3 regions of the Bacillus sp. NPDC093026 genome follow, and region 2 is predicted to be linked to each of the others. Evidence: riboswitches for the same ligand, from Rfam matches in the RefSeq annotation. Region 2 holds a riboswitch; each other region holds the start of a gene.

Region 1 (5,066 bases), on a different contig from region 2:
TAATGGAATATATTAAAGGCTACACTTTTTATGAATGCCTGACAAAAGGGATTCCGATTAAGAAACATATGATTGAACAGGTGGATGAAGCATTAGAAGAAGCGCGTCAGAAAGGGTTAAACCCTTCAGATATTCACTTACGTAATCTCATCTTAACGAAAGAAGGTCGCGTCCGTGTAATTGATGTCGCTCGCTTCACACAAACGAAAACATGTCATCAATGGGATGACTTAAAAGCCGCTTACGCCTACTATCAAAAACCTTTTTTTCCAAAAAAAGCGCCGCGCCTATGGCTTGAAATGATTGCGTATTTGTATAAAAAGAACTGGTTCTTTCGTCATCAAATGACCAAGAGAAATGATTTCTTATCATAACAAAAGCCACTCGAATGAGGAGCGGCTTTTGGTGTTTTATTTTGTTTCAACATGAATACTATTAACATTTAATAGATTGATGATGTCATCATTGAGCTTAAACCAATGATTTGCTTCCTCGATTTTTTTATACACATCATAGGTAGCTGGTCGTTTCAACTCGAACTCAAGCACTTCCCCATTGTTCATATGAAATGTTACCTTAAATACTTTCATTATAAGATCACCTTCCACTTTTTCTTGATCGCTCATTGAATTGGATTAGCTCTTTTCATTCATTCTCTATTTAAACCGTTTCCCCTGCTTCTTTGCTTTTAAACACAAGATGTTTACATTTTGTTTAAATTCTCGCAAAACAGCCACTCATCTGACTTTAATGTAGTATATTGTTTAAAAAGTGTTTCATGAAACGGAAGAAAAACCGAGCACCGTCTAAAGAAAATAAAGCAGTGTGGTTTCATCTAGTAGATGCCTTTATAGAATGGTCATTGCACTTAGGACGTTCTTTCATGTAGTCATAAGAGCTTTCATCCGTTTTATAAAACCTCGCACCAAACGAGTGAGAGGTTCTTTTTTATGGTTGATAAATCTGACTTCCTTGACTGATAAATTCTTTTGCCTTCTTCTCCATCTCTTTTTGTACTTGATCGGATTGATGCCTGATGTCATGAGAGATTTTCATGCTGCAAAATTTCGGTCCACACATGGAGCAAAAATGAGCCGTTTTAGCACCTTCAGCCGGCAGTGTTTCATCATGAAATGCAAGTGCTCGTTCTGGATCAAGAGAAAGGTGGAATTGATCTCGCCATCTAAATTCAAACCTAGCCTTCGATAATGCATCATCACGTTTTTGAGCAGCAGGATGACCTTTTGCTAAATCAGCTGCATGTGCTGCAATTTTATAGGCGATAACCCCCTCTCTCACATCCTCTTTATTCGGAAGACCTAAATGCTCTTTTGGTGTCACATAACATAGCATAGCCGTTCCATACCAGCCGATCATGGCGGCACCGATTGCTGATGTAATATGATCATATCCAGGGGCAATATCTGTTGTAAGCGGTCCTAATGTATAAAAAGGTGCCTCTTTGCAAATCTCCATCTGCAAATCTACATTCTCTTTTATTTTATCCATAGGGATATGTCCCGGTCCTTCAATCATGACCTGTACGTCATGTTTCCATGCGATATCAGTCAATTCTCCTAAAGTTCTTAGCTCTGCAAACTGGGCTTCATCATTCGCATCGGCAATCGATCCTGGTCTCAGCCCATCTCCAAGTGAAAATGCAATATCATACGTTTTCATGATTTCACAGATTTCCTCAAAGTGGGTATATAGAAAGTTTTCTTTATGATGGGCCAGACACCACCTCGCCATAATGGCACCGCCCCTTGAGACAATACCTGTTACCCTGTCTACTGTTAACGGAATATACCTTAATAGCACACCTGCATGAATCGTAAAGTAGTCTACACCCTGCTCTGCTTGTTCAATTAAAGTGTCTCTGTACACTTCCCACGTCAAATCTTCTGCCACTCCGTTGACTTTTTCAAGTGCCTGATAAATCGGGACAGTTCCTACAGGGACAGGGCAATTCCGAATAATCCATTCTCTCGTTGTATGAATGTCCTTTCCAGTAGATAAGTCCATCATTGTATCTGCTCCCCATCTAATGGCCCATGTCATCTTCTCTACCTCTTCTTCAATAGAAGAGGTCACCGCTGAATTCCCAATATTCGCATTAATTTTGACATGAAAGTTCTTGCCGATAATCATTGGCTCACTTTCAGGATGGTTGATATTTGCTGGAATGACCGCTCTTCCGCTGGCCACTTCCTCTCTCACAAATTCTGGACTTAACTGCTCCCTAATCGCAATAAATTCCATTTCTGGGGTGATGATCCCTTTTTTCGCATAATGCATTTGTGTCACACATGCACCTTTTTTTGCCCGGAGCGGTGAATGGGAAAATTTTGTATTATCCATATTCAATTGATTTTCCTTGAGACGATATCCATTATCTTCTGGTTTCACAATACGCCCTTCGTAAGATTCTGTGTCTTCTCTTTCTGCGATCCATGCCGCTCTCATTCGTTTCAATCCCTTTGTGACATCAATCTCAACGTTTTCATCCGTATATGGTCCACTTGTATCATAGACGCGAAGTGGTTCATTTTGTGTTTCACCAGTTTGAGTCACCGTATTTGAGAGTGTAATTTCCCTTTTCGGCACTAAAATGTCAGGTCTTGAGCCTTGCTCATATACCTTTTTACTGCCGTCAAAGCTTGACATAAATGGTTGGTTTGACTGTAAAATTGTTTTTCGTTTCATTTGCTGTTCTCCCCTTCTCTTAATCAGTAAAAGGACAGGATTGAATCAGCACCAGCAAAAAACCAGGCTCTTGTTTAGAACCTGGTTAGTCGTCAGAACAAACATGAATGTCATTTCAATGACTCATGTATTATCTTCAACTTCCCCACGCTGGTACGAGCCAGATCAGGTCCAAAGGGTTAAGAAGCCTCACTTCTCTCTCAGCCCTATGAAAGGGCACCCCTAGTTACTTTTATTTACTTCCACATCAGTGTAGCATAGGTGCAAAATGAAAAAAAGAACATTCAGGAAAATAGTTCCTATTTCCTATACACAATTTCAATAGAACACTTTCTCATTACAAGAAAAGTCATGAATTAGACAATAATGAAGTGAATCTCCATTATTGGCAAAAATCCACTACTCCAATTTACTGTTATTTAAGGGTTAAGGTTTGTTTTTAATGAAAAGGCTAAAGTACAAAATGTCATGAACACTTTGTCTTTAGCCTTTTCATTTTTAACACTTGTTATCGCGTCATGCCTGTTTGACCTGTTTCAAATTGAGTTCTTCTCATGTCACGAAAACGTGTAAATACGCCTTCATCTTTGAAGACTTGTACAGATCTTCCATCCGCATAGCGATTGGCTGCTTCTTCTATTTGGGATATTCCCTTTGATGTGAGACGTCCATCCGATTTAATGGCAATATACACATTTTCATCTGTTACCATTACTTGTGAGTCTGCCACGTGGTTCATTTTATTGACACGGTTTGCAATTTTTCTTGAACGCTGAACATTCTCTTGTTTATCATATCCAGAGAACGACATTTGTTGATGATAATTCATGTCTCCATGACTATAGCGTCCATCTCCGCCAGTGAGCGGCATTCTGGATTGATCATCTGTTTGAGTTTGAGGACGTGCACGGTTATCAACATTCGTTGTATTTTCTCTCATGCCTTCCATGAGCTCGGAAACTGGTCCTTGATGATCTTGATGATTTTCTGTCGACTGTTGATTTGAATGATAACCAACAGGTTGACCTGATTGATTATAGCGTGTATCTACACCCGCATTGTCATTTGCACCACATGCAGTTAAACCAATGGGAAGAAGCAATAATGCGATCGTTGTTTGCCATTTTTGTTTCAAACGAAAAACCCCCTGTGCTAATTCAATCTCATGAGCGCAAAACAGGCTCTTTTTTAGCATGCACAGTTGAGGAGAAAAACAAGCTGGCATTTATAAACTAAAAAAGGAACGATTGAGATCGTCCCTTTGTTCACTAATCTTCTTCGTCTTCTTCTGGTCTTGCGAAAACAGATTGATTTGGATTTTGCTGCATGGGATGCTGCGGATATGCACCCATTTGTCCATAAGGAACAGGGTTTGGATAATATCCCATCCATGGTTGATGATGTTGTTGCTTCATGCCATCATCACAGCCACAGTCTTCCTTGCCATACGCTTCATTTGGTCCATTTGGATAAAAACCTTGATTCATGTTGGCATTTGCATTTGGATGCATATGATGATGCAAATGGTGTCCATCATTTACTTGATGTTCATAATTTTCTCCATAATAAGCTGGCGCTTGATATGCCGGATAGTATGGCTGAGCATGGTAAGGATACGGCATCATATGATGATAATACGGTTGAACGGGATAACAAAATCCTGAACCCGGTAAAATAGGTGAAGCAGGTACTAATTGCTGTGGATATGGATACATAGCAGGCGGCGTATAACTGCCATAACCATAATAAGGATCATACTGCTCATGATGATGTTGGTGATGATCTTTATTTTCAGCCATTCCCCCTACATTCGCTCCTCCTACATTCGGCATTTGCGGGAAATTAGGCAGATTTGGGTCATTGTTATGTTCCATGTTTTTCCCCTCCTCTTTTTGTTGTGGAATATGAATGAACGGATCATATCCCTTAGCCACCTCATCTTTTTCATGCTCTTTATGTTCATGATGAAAATGGTCCTTGTGATCCTTTTTCTCATGAACATCATCTTTCTTTTCATGATAGTGATCTTTTTTCTCATGATGTTCTTTTTTTGGAGGAGGCGTGAATGGTTGATAAAGATTGGTCTGATAATAGTTCACATCTACTTGCGGGAAAACTGGCTGTTCTATCTTTGGGACTGGCGGTACATACGGAACCGGCTCATTTGGCTTTTCTTTAGGCGTTGTGTCTTGAACTTGAACGACATCCTTAGGCTTTTCTTTCACATACGGATGTTCTTTAGGCTTTGGCATTTCTTTTGCTTTGTGCTGATCTGTTTTCACAGGGACACCACTAGATGGAATCTTAATTTTCATACCAGGCATAATCAAATCTGGATTACTGAGCTGTGAATTTAGTTT
Region 2 (5,066 bases):
CATGATCGACTTTTTTCCGTATCCTAATTGCAGTTTCTCTGTTCGAATAAACGTCTCGTAATCTGTGGATTCTTTCTGTTCACACTGCTGTTTTCTTGCTTCAAAAGTTTGAATGAGGGTTTGACTGATTGGATGAAATGGGTCTTGAATAATAGTTGACCATTTCTCGGGAAATATTTTTGGTCGCCAAATACCTGCTGCTTTCATCTCTTCCTCATATGTTGTGATCACGTCTTTTGGATGTCCATCTGCTAAAATATGACCTTGATGATCTAATAAGATAACTCGATCCATCCATTCGATGACACCATCTAACACATGTTCAACAAAAATCATGGTCTGATCTTGATCAGTTGCAAGGTTCTGAAGCAGTTGAAATACCTCCATTCGCCCTGCTGGATCGAGCTGTGCAGTTGGTTCATCAAAGAACAGTACCTCTGGCTCTAAAGCTAGTAAGCAAGCAAGAGCCAAACGCTGTTTCATGCCGCCAGACAATGTTTGAATGTCTGTATGCGGATCGACATTTAGTTGTACTTTTTGCATGAGATGCTGAATGATGTCATCCATCTCTTCACGAGGTACGGAACGGTTCTCTAAGCTAAATGCAATTTCTTCATTGACCCGGTGCATACAAAACTGAGTATCAGGGTCTTGAAACATGACACCTGTATGCTTTCTTAAAATAACTTCTCCCTGAATATCTGCTTCCATATGTTCTGGTATGATCCCAGCAAGTACAGAAATCAGTGTGGATTTCCCGCAGCCGCTCGGTCCTAAAATAAGCACCTTTTCCCCCTTCTGAATAGAAAGGGAAACCTGCTGAAGGACGGGCTTTGACTGCTCATAAAAACGGACAGTGAGTTTACTGCACGCGAGAAATGAATCCATGCTGTTCACCCTTGTTTCGTTTTTCCTTCATGATCGCGTATTGATTCAGTACACCGGTCTTGGATAATGCATCCACTACAACTTTTGCTAAACATCCTCCAAGTATCGTGCCGCTGATGATTTGAGTCACAAGTGTCATGAGTAAAACTTGAGGCGTGTAATAACCAAATCCATTGGCGATAAGACTGTAAGCCATGGCTCCCACAGCCGCAAAGGCACCAGACAGCATGAGAATCCACATGTGATATCGTTTGTAGCCAAAAAGAGCAAAAGCGATTTCTGCCCCAAGTCCTTGGCATACACCTATCAATAGCGCAGACAATCCGAAATGACTGCCTGTTAGTAATTCCACTGCAGCAGCTGCAGTTTCTGCAATGAGAGCAGCGCCTGGCTTTTGTATAATGTAAGCAACGATTGGGCTAGCGATCACCCAAATACCAAACATGATATTGCCGCCTGCTGGACCAACAAGTGCTGTAATCGGTAAATAAAGAGTGGACCATCCTAAGTAGATCACACCGCACACAACAGATAGAATCACAGCAAGGACGACTTCTTTCATCTTCCACGTCATGATGAATGCACCTCCAGTTGGACTGGCCACTTTTCCACAGTGAACGCCATTTCCCAGAATTTATACTCAAGCTGGCAGCTTAAGAAAAAATGCTGTTTCATTTTTTCTTTCTCTTTTTTACTTGCTTCTTCTGCCCACTGATCAAGCCGTTTGCAGAGCTCTACTGTTACTGAATCGGTTAGCCCTCCATAGAACGTAATCCATTCATAAAATGGATGAGTTGGTTTAGGTTGAACGTCTGAGATCAGCCGCTTACCTATTTCCCAATATGTCCAAGGACATGGAAGCAGGACGGCGATTATTTCTCCAAGTGTACCTTCTTGAGCAACTTGCAGCATGTGGTGGATATAGTGATGAGCACTTGGCGCCAAAGGAGAACCTTGCAAATCATCATATTCCACACCTGCCACTCGGCATAGGTTTTGATGAGGATGTGTCTCACTATCTAGTACAAAAGCCATCTGCTGATGGAAAAAGGCAATGTCCTCTCTGTCTGTACACCTGCTGATCGCTGCCGCATAAATTTTAATAAATGCATTTAAGTATTCTGCATCTTGTTTGACGTAATGAATGATCTGTTCCTTTTCAAGCTTTCCTGCTGCCAGTCCCCTGACAAACGGATGTTGATAAATGGCTTCAAATAATGGCTCTGCTTCTTTCCTTAATTGCGTTGAAAATGTCATAAAAAAGCCTCCTCTTCTTCAGTTGAATAAATGAAAAAGCCACCCCAAATGGAGCGGCCTTCTTATCGATTCAATCATGAATAAGACAAGGTCCAGCTCCACTTCCCTCCGCTAGTATGAACTAGATCAGGTTCAAAGGGTCCAAGATTTCTCTTGTCTCAGTCATACATGACTCCCCTAGTGGACTTTTGTCATTTAATTATCTTTACTCTACACTTGTGGCGAATGGCTGTCAACCGCCTTTCTTAATTCAATGTTTTGATCTGTATATTAGATGGTTTTGACAAAAAGACGTGCTGTTTCTTCACTTGATCCTGGATTTTGTCCCGTAATGATTTGTCCGTCTACAATCGCAAACGGCGCAAATGCTTCACCTTTTTCAAACTTTGCACCTTGCTCACGAAGCTTCGTTTCCAATAAGAATGGAACCTTTGAAGTGAGCTGAACGGCATCTTCTTCTTCGTTCGTAAAGCCTGTTATTCTCTTACCAGCGATAAATGGTTGACCATCTTGACCTTTTACATCAACGAAGGCAGAAACCCCGTGGCAAACGGCACCGACTACACCATTTTTCTCTGAAATAGCCAAGATCGCATCGGCTACTAGTGAATTGGAAGCGAAGTCGATCATCGGTCCATGTCCTCCTGCAAAAAAGATGCCATCATAATCAGCTGGGTTGACATCTGTTAAAGCTGTTGTGTCTTGAAGTAATTCATACACATCTTGATATTTTGCTGGAATACCATCTGGGATTGAGTTTTTATCAATCGGTACAGTGCCGCCTTGAATGGAGACAATTTGTACATCTAGCTCATTTTCTTTAAAAATATGAAATGGTTCAGCTAATTCTTCTAACCATAAACCAGTTGGATGTCCGTTCATTTCCTTGCTGCTTGTCGATACTAATAAAACTTTCTTACTCAATTTAATCATCCTTTCCATTCATCATGTGACCATTTTATATTTTGTACAATTAAATATCAAACAATTAGATTTGGGATAAAGTCTTTAAATATACCCGATTTTCTAAAATATTTTACATAAAATGATATCTAATCAATAGATCATATTCTATTGAAAGGGATTTTCATGTAAAATTGTCATTGAGTCATATGATTATGAAAAAATGCATGAAGAACCTATTACCCTAGAAGAGACTTTCAAAGGAGTGGAAAACGAGATGAAAACCTATTCGATTGTGATGATCATCATCACAATCTGTATCATATTGGCCGTATTTTTAATGAAATTAACAACAGTCCTGTTCGGAAAAATTATTTTGGCTGTTGCCCTTGCTATCTGTCTGACATCAGTTGTTCGATTAATTAGCCTTCGAAAGTAAATGCCGCCCAATGTGGCGGCATTTTTTTATGATCAAGATTACATGACATATAAGAGCGTAGCTAATGCCAATATAGCTGGTAATCCTTGTTTCACAATAATCATTTTATTGGATGTAAAGCCCCCAAACAAAGAAGCCATTACTACACAAATGACGAAGAATAACTGAATCATATATCCGACTGGATTTGATCCGAGAATAAGCCCCCAAATGAGTCCTGCAGCAAGAAAACCATTATACAGACCTTGATTGGCAAACATCACTTTCACATTTGGGTCTCCTTGTAAATGTTCAGGTAACCGAAAAGACCTCTTTGCCATGTTTGATTGCATAAAAAACATTTCCAATAACATGATGACAATATGTTCAAAAGCTACAATACCCACTAAAATCATGGCCAAAACATTCAATTAGTTAACTCCTTTCTTGTAGACGATCATGAATTTTTATTTTATCGGTGTATAAATCAAAGTCTTGTATCAAATCTAAAGCCTCACTAAAACGACTTTGTGGAATATCTTTCATTTTCTTTACACCGAATTCCTTTTTAAGAAAAGCCATGATGGTATTAATATGAAGCTTACCATGCCCATCATACTCCAAATGGCTGCAAAAAGTCTGCATCGTCCCTCGAATCACTTTTAATTGCTTGTCAGTGACACAACTCATTGATAACGCTCATCCTTTCCTGTTTTTTAACAGCTAAAAGAGTCCTAATTGAAAGAAAAACCTTCCAGTCTCTATTATATAATGATTTCATTCGGATATCAAAACAAATCAGAACATATATTCGATAAAAACAAATCATAAAAGCAGAAATTCCTTTTGATGCTATATAAAAAAGCCAGATTCATTGTAGAATCCGGCTTTCTATTTAATTATTTTTAGAAATTAATACCTTCCCAACGGAGCGATCTTTACTTTGTCCAATGACTTTAAAGGAAACACCAAATGTCGGTACATCACGTCCAGCATCTGGATTATTTGAATTGACGTAATTCTTTTTATCGCTAAATGTACGAGTTGGACGAATATAGCGATCTTCCAACGTCAGTCCTGTTGTCGCTGTATAATCAATATTCAGCTTTGTACTTGGATTAAGAGAAAATGCTGCATCATGTACTTGGAAGCCTGTGGCTCCGATTGAGCCGTCACTCCATTTCAATACCTGCTGATCAGCATCTACCACACCAAGGAAACCGTTTCCTGGATGTTTCCCCACCCAGTTATCGCTATAAGATTGGTCTACGTACCACACGAGTAAACCATTATTATAGCTCATAAGGCTCGCTCCACGTTTGATATGCTTCAACCCTTTATCTACATCGGCATAGGAGCGCCACTCTAGTAAATAATATTGTTTTGTATATTGCTTTCCGTTAGACTGCGAGAATCCATTAAATGAAAAAGTAGATTTTCCCTCGGCATCATCTGACCATACTTCAGTTCCATCTGCTGTTACTTTGAGATCATCCACTAGTAAACCTGGTAGCGAATAACCCGCATCGGTTGTGTAGCGGAATTGCAGATCAATCTTTTTCCCTGCATAGGCAGATAAGTCAAAGGTCGCATCTACCCA
Region 3 (5,066 bases), on a different contig from region 2:
CCATTAGAGCCATTCAGCTTGCAGAAATGGCATCCATCAATAACAGAGTCTTCCGGACAGTGGGTTCACCGCTTATTTTGCCAGACCACCACACGTGTGTCATTAAGCCAATTAATGATGTGGATTTTCAGGTAACGATTGATCATTTGACATTGCTACATAAAGACGTCAAATCCATTCAATGCCGCGTGGCTAATGAGAATGTCCGTTTTGCCCGTTTTAGACCGTTTCCTTTTTGGAAAAGAGTGCAAGATTCCTTTATTGGAAAAGGAGAATAAGAAAGAGGTCGTTCTCGCTGGAATACTTTAAGCTAACCAAAACAATTTCACTGAAAGAAAAGGGGCTGCTTTTAAAAGACTATTTAATTGATCTCGGTATATCGAAAAGAATGCTGACAGATATTAAGTTTGATGGCGGCGATTTGCTCATTAATGGAGAACATGTCACCGTCAGGTACGAACTAAATGAGGGAGACACGCTCACGATTATATTTCCTGAAGAAAAGGTGAGTGAAGGGTTAAAGCCTGTTGACATTCCGCTTAATATTTTATTTGAAGATGAGCATGTGCTCGTGCTAAATAAAAAGCCGTCTATTCCATCTATTCCTTCTAGAGAGCATCCTGAAAACAGTATTGCAAATGGACTGCTACATCATTATGCACAGCAGTCTATTCATCTGACCGTTCATTTGGTGAACCGCCTTGATCGTGATACGTCTGGTGTCATGCTTGTAGCCAAACATCGCTTTGCACATAGTCTTTTATCAAAAGCGCAAAAAAAAGGGGAAGTGAAGCGTACGTATCGGGCATTTACACATGGCATCATTTCAAAGAAGCAAGGAACGATCAGGGCGCGGATTGCAAGAAAAGGAGACAGTATCATTGAACGAATGGTGGATGAGAATGGTCAGGACGCAGTCACACATTATACAGTAAAAGCGTTACATACTGGTCTGGACATGTCTGATGTGTCTCTTGTACTCGAAACAGGAAGAACGCATCAAATTCGTGTGCATATGCAATATATTGGTCATCCCCTTATTGGTGATACACTTTATGGCGGTACTAAAGAGCGAATGGACCGGCAGGCATTGCACAGTGAAACCCTTGTCTTTCCTCATCCGATGACAGGTGAGCAAATGACGTTTTCGGCTCCTTTGCCTTGGGACATGCAGTCATTGCTCCTATAAAAAATAAACCTGGTAGCCTGCTATGATATGCTCTCCTAAAGGGAGACAGATGAACTGAAAAAATCTGTTTGCCTTAGGGGAGTTTTTTCATGACTGGAATCTTTCGAACGCCAGATTTCTAAGGGCAGATCATTGATTTTTCAAAGATAGTTGCCTGTTCTATCCACGGTTTTTCAGTTCGTATCCAAGTTTGTCTATGAGAGTGATCAGCTCTTGGTAGTAGCCAATGATCTGACTATAATGTGGCTGAGGGATTTTCTTTTTATCGGAGATTTCGTATTTATGCGTTTTTGCAGAGAAGTATCCAGTTTAATGCCGCATGGTGACGCGACGCTGAGAAGCGGTGATCGAGTGCTTGTGTCTGGTTGCAAGGTGTATGTGGCAGAACTTTAACGTACAGTTAGAGTTGCAATGAACGCTTGACCAATGAACAAATCATGATTAAGATAGAAGTAACAAAACCATATAAATGATCCACTAGGGGAGTCCTTCAAAAGGGCTGAGATAAAAGTGTAGACTTTTAGACCCTCATTACCTGAACAGGTTCATACCTGCGTAGGGAAGTGGTGCGGTATTTGACTATGCTTTTTACAAATTCCAAGCCACTTTCCATGCGGAAAGTGGCTTTTTTATATGATAAAAAACAGGAGGAGAGGAACATGACATTTTCAGAGGAGTGTAAAGAGGCAGCAGCAAAATGGTGGAATGGAAGTTTTACGCACCCGTTTGTCAAAGGAATTGGGGATGGGACGCTTTCACTTGATCGTTTCACCTATTACGTCATGCAGGATTCGTATTACTTAACCCATTTTGCAAAAGTGCAATCATATGGAGCTGCTATGAGTGAGGACTTACATACCACTGGCAGAATGGCGTATCATGCACAGGGCACTTATGAAGCAGAACTATCGCTGCATAGAAAGTTTACAGAGCTCCTTCATATTTCTGAAGAAGCACTAGCTAATTTTAAGCCTTCTCCAACTGCTTATGCATATACCTCACATATGTACCGATCTGTTAAAAGTGGACGATTTGAAGAAGTTCTAGCAGCGCTATTGCCGTGCTACTGGTTATATTACGAGGTTGGTGAAAAATTGAAACAAACCACACCACAACATCCAATTTATCAAGAATGGATTTTAACATATGGAGGAGATTGGTTTAAAGAGCTCGTCTTTGAACAGGTTAACCGTTTCGATGAACTTGCAGAACAAGCAACAGAACATGTGCGATCCAATATGAAAGAAAATTTTGTGATCTCTAGCTATTATGAATACCAGTTCTGGGAGATGGCGTATGAAAAGGAAAAATGGGATACAGCATGCTTAGATGGGGTTGGTACAAGTGGAACTCCACGCAGTGACAAATGATACGCTTTCCACCGAAGAGCTAGTGAAGCAAATAAAAGCAATCGAACCAGAAGTTGATTTTATTCATATACGAGAACGATCTAAAACAGCCAGAGAGCTTGTTCATCTCGTGAAGCGGCTCCTTGCTGTAGGGGTATCCAAAGAGAAAATGGTGATCAATGACCGAGTAGACGTCGCACTTCTAACGAATATTCACCGTGTACATCTCCCAGGACACAGTTTTTCACCAAAGGAGCTGAGACAAAAATTTCCTCATCTTCATTCAGGCGTGTCTGTTCATTCGTTAGAAGAAGCGAAACTAGCAGAGAAGGAAGGGGCAGAGTATGTGATGTTTGGGCATGTATATGACACAGCGTGTAAACCGGGACTACAAGCAAGAGGCGTGAAGCTTGCGGAAGAACTGGCTTCAGCACTGACCATTCCTGTGGTGGTCATTGGCGGCATCACGCCAAAGCGAATCCCTGAATTGATGCGTATAAGATTGAAAGGAATTGCTGTCATGTCTGGTATTTTCACGCAGGCAGAACCCAAAATGATGGCGCAAATCTTTTCTGAAAAGCTAAAGGAGAATCCTTATGAAAAAGCATTATGACGTAGCAATTATTGGGGGTGGAATCATAGGGATGTCAGCAGCGTATCACCTTGCAAAAGCAGGCAAACAGGTTGTTGTATTCGAGGAGTATGAGGTAGGGAAGAAAACAACGAGCGCAGCAGCTGGTATGCTTGGTGCACATGCTGAAGGAGAAGGTTATGAGGATATATTCTTTGAGGTTGGTCGAGCAAGCCAAGCGCTATACGAAAAATTAAAAATTGATTTAAAACATGAATCGGGCATTGACATTCGGAAATCAAGCGACGGCATGATGAAACTTGCATTTACTGAGGAAGAAAAACGTGCTCTTTGCCGAATGCAGCATTTATCTACGTTTCAATGGCTTGAAGCCAGCAGTGTGAAAAAACGGATGCCTCAAGTTTCAGATAAAATCATTGGGGCAGGTCTGATTGAGGATGATGTACATGTTGAACCTTATTCAGTATGTCGTGCATTTTTTCAAGCGGCCGTTCGAAATGGGGCGGAAGTCAAAGAGTATACAGCAGTAGTTGAAGTGAATCGTCATCAAGATGCATTGATTGTCAGAACGACGCAAGGCACATGGACATGTGATCACCTCACTGTGGCTAGTGGCGTATGGTCTGGACGTTTTTTTGAAGAGCTAGGATTATCTCATTCTCTTTATCCAGTGAAAGGAGAATGTGTGTCTGTATGGAATAACGGTCCAGCACTTGAACACACCATTTATCATGACCATTGTTATGTAGTTCAGAGAGACAGCGGGAAACTGGTCATTGGCGCGACGATGGAGCCACATGACTGGCATGCAGTTCCAACACTTGGAGGTATTGAAGCAGTCATTCAAAAAGCAGCTGATCTCATGCCGTCAGTTAAGCAGATGCCAATTGATCAGTTTTGGGCGGGGCTTCGTCCTGCTACAAGCGACCAACATCCCTATATTGGAAGGCACCCAGAAGACGATCGAATCCTATTTGCTACAGGGCATTACCGAAATGGTATTCTGCTTGCGCCGATTACTGGGGAGATTATTCGAAATCTCATACTAGGTCAACAGGTCAAAGAGGATTGGCTTCATGCATTTCGCATTGGCCGAAAGGAGGCATCGCTCGTATGAAAATTCAATTGAATGGGAGAATTGTTGATTTCGATAAAGAGAACGGCACGATTTTTGATCTCTTATCAGCCTATCAACTTGAAAACCGAGTTGTGATTGTGGAGAAAAACCAAGAAATTATTGATAAAGAAGCTTTTCAAAAAGAAGAAATCAAGCCAAATGACACGATTGAAATTGTTCACTTTGTAGGAGGAGGATGAAATCATGCTACACATTGGCGGAAAAACATTCACATCAAGACTATTACTTGGTACAGGGAAATATCCATCATTTGAGGTTCAAAAGGAAGCTGTTGATGTGTCAGGAGCAGAAATTTTGACCTTTGCTGTGCGAAGAATGAATATTTTTGAAGCATCACAGCCTAATTTTTTAGAGCAACTCGATCTTTCAAGATTTACGCTTCTTCCGAATACAGCTGGCGCAAGTACTGCTGAAGAAGCGGTGCGAATTGCTCGTCTAGCGAAAGCATCAGGGCTTTGTGACATGATCAAGGTGGAAGTGATTGGCTGTTCAAGATCTCTTCTTCCAGACCCTGTGGAGACGTTAAGAGCATCTGAAATGTTACTGGAAGAAGGCTTTATTGTTTTGCCGTATACATCGGATGATGTGGTACTTGCAAGAAAATTAGAAGAACTGGGTGTACATGCGATTATGCCAGGTGCTTCTCCAATCGGGTCAGGTCAAGGCTTACTAAACCCTCTGAACCTCTCATTTATTATCGAGCAAGCGAAGGTTCCAGTCATTATTGATGCTGGTGTTGGTTCTCCGAAGGATGCTGCCTATGCCATGGAATTAGGAGCTGACGGTGTTTTACTCAAT

The links. Region 2 has a riboswitch for thiamine pyrophosphate ahead of tenA (thiaminase II). Riboswitches for the same ligand answer to the same signal wherever they lie in the genome.
Region 1: another riboswitch for thiamine pyrophosphate. It lies ahead of thiC (phosphomethylpyrimidine synthase ThiC); the one in region 2 lies ahead of tenA (thiaminase II).
Region 3: another riboswitch for thiamine pyrophosphate. It lies ahead of tenA (thiaminase II); the one in region 2 lies ahead of tenA (thiaminase II).

What each region holds. Positions count from the first base shown of each region.
Region 1 is NZ_JBIVPN010000005.1:77,605-82,670, forward strand. Features, by position in the region: gene ACIQCE_RS12350 (protein kinase family protein) at 1-374, shown strand, start outside; gene ACIQCE_RS12355 (hypothetical protein) at 411-590, opposite strand; gene thiC (phosphomethylpyrimidine synthase ThiC) at 949-2,706, opposite strand; TPP riboswitch at 2,832-2,940, opposite strand; gene ACIQCE_RS12365 (YhcN/YlaJ family sporulation lipoprotein) at 3,215-3,841, opposite strand; gene safA (SafA/ExsA family spore coat assembly protein) at 3,975-5,066, opposite strand, start outside.
Region 2 is NZ_JBIVPN010000002.1:127,273-132,338, reverse strand. Features, by position in the region: gene ACIQCE_RS05545 (ABC transporter ATP-binding protein) at 1-888, opposite strand, end outside; gene ACIQCE_RS05540 (ECF transporter S component) at 863-1,462, opposite strand; gene tenA (thiaminase II) at 1,459-2,145, opposite strand; TPP riboswitch at 2,232-2,334, opposite strand; gene ACIQCE_RS05530 (type 1 glutamine amidotransferase domain-containing protein) at 2,416-3,069, opposite strand; gene ACIQCE_RS05525 (hypothetical protein) at 3,326-3,487, shown strand; gene ACIQCE_RS05520 (DUF1304 domain-containing protein) at 3,526-3,882, opposite strand; gene ACIQCE_RS05515 (ORF6C domain-containing protein) at 3,902-4,156, opposite strand; gene ACIQCE_RS05510 (immune inhibitor A domain-containing protein) at 4,362-5,066, opposite strand, start outside.
Region 3 is NZ_JBIVPN010000001.1:691,374-696,439, reverse strand. Features, by position in the region: gene ACIQCE_RS03570 (NAD kinase) at 1-278, shown strand, start outside; gene ACIQCE_RS03565 (RluA family pseudouridine synthase) at 323-1,189, shown strand; TPP riboswitch at 1,659-1,768, shown strand; gene tenA (thiaminase II) at 1,849-2,559, shown strand; gene tenI (thiazole tautomerase TenI) at 2,534-3,151, shown strand; gene thiO (glycine oxidase ThiO) at 3,135-4,247, shown strand; gene thiS (sulfur carrier protein ThiS) at 4,244-4,447, shown strand; gene ACIQCE_RS03540 (thiazole synthase) at 4,452-5,066, shown strand, end outside.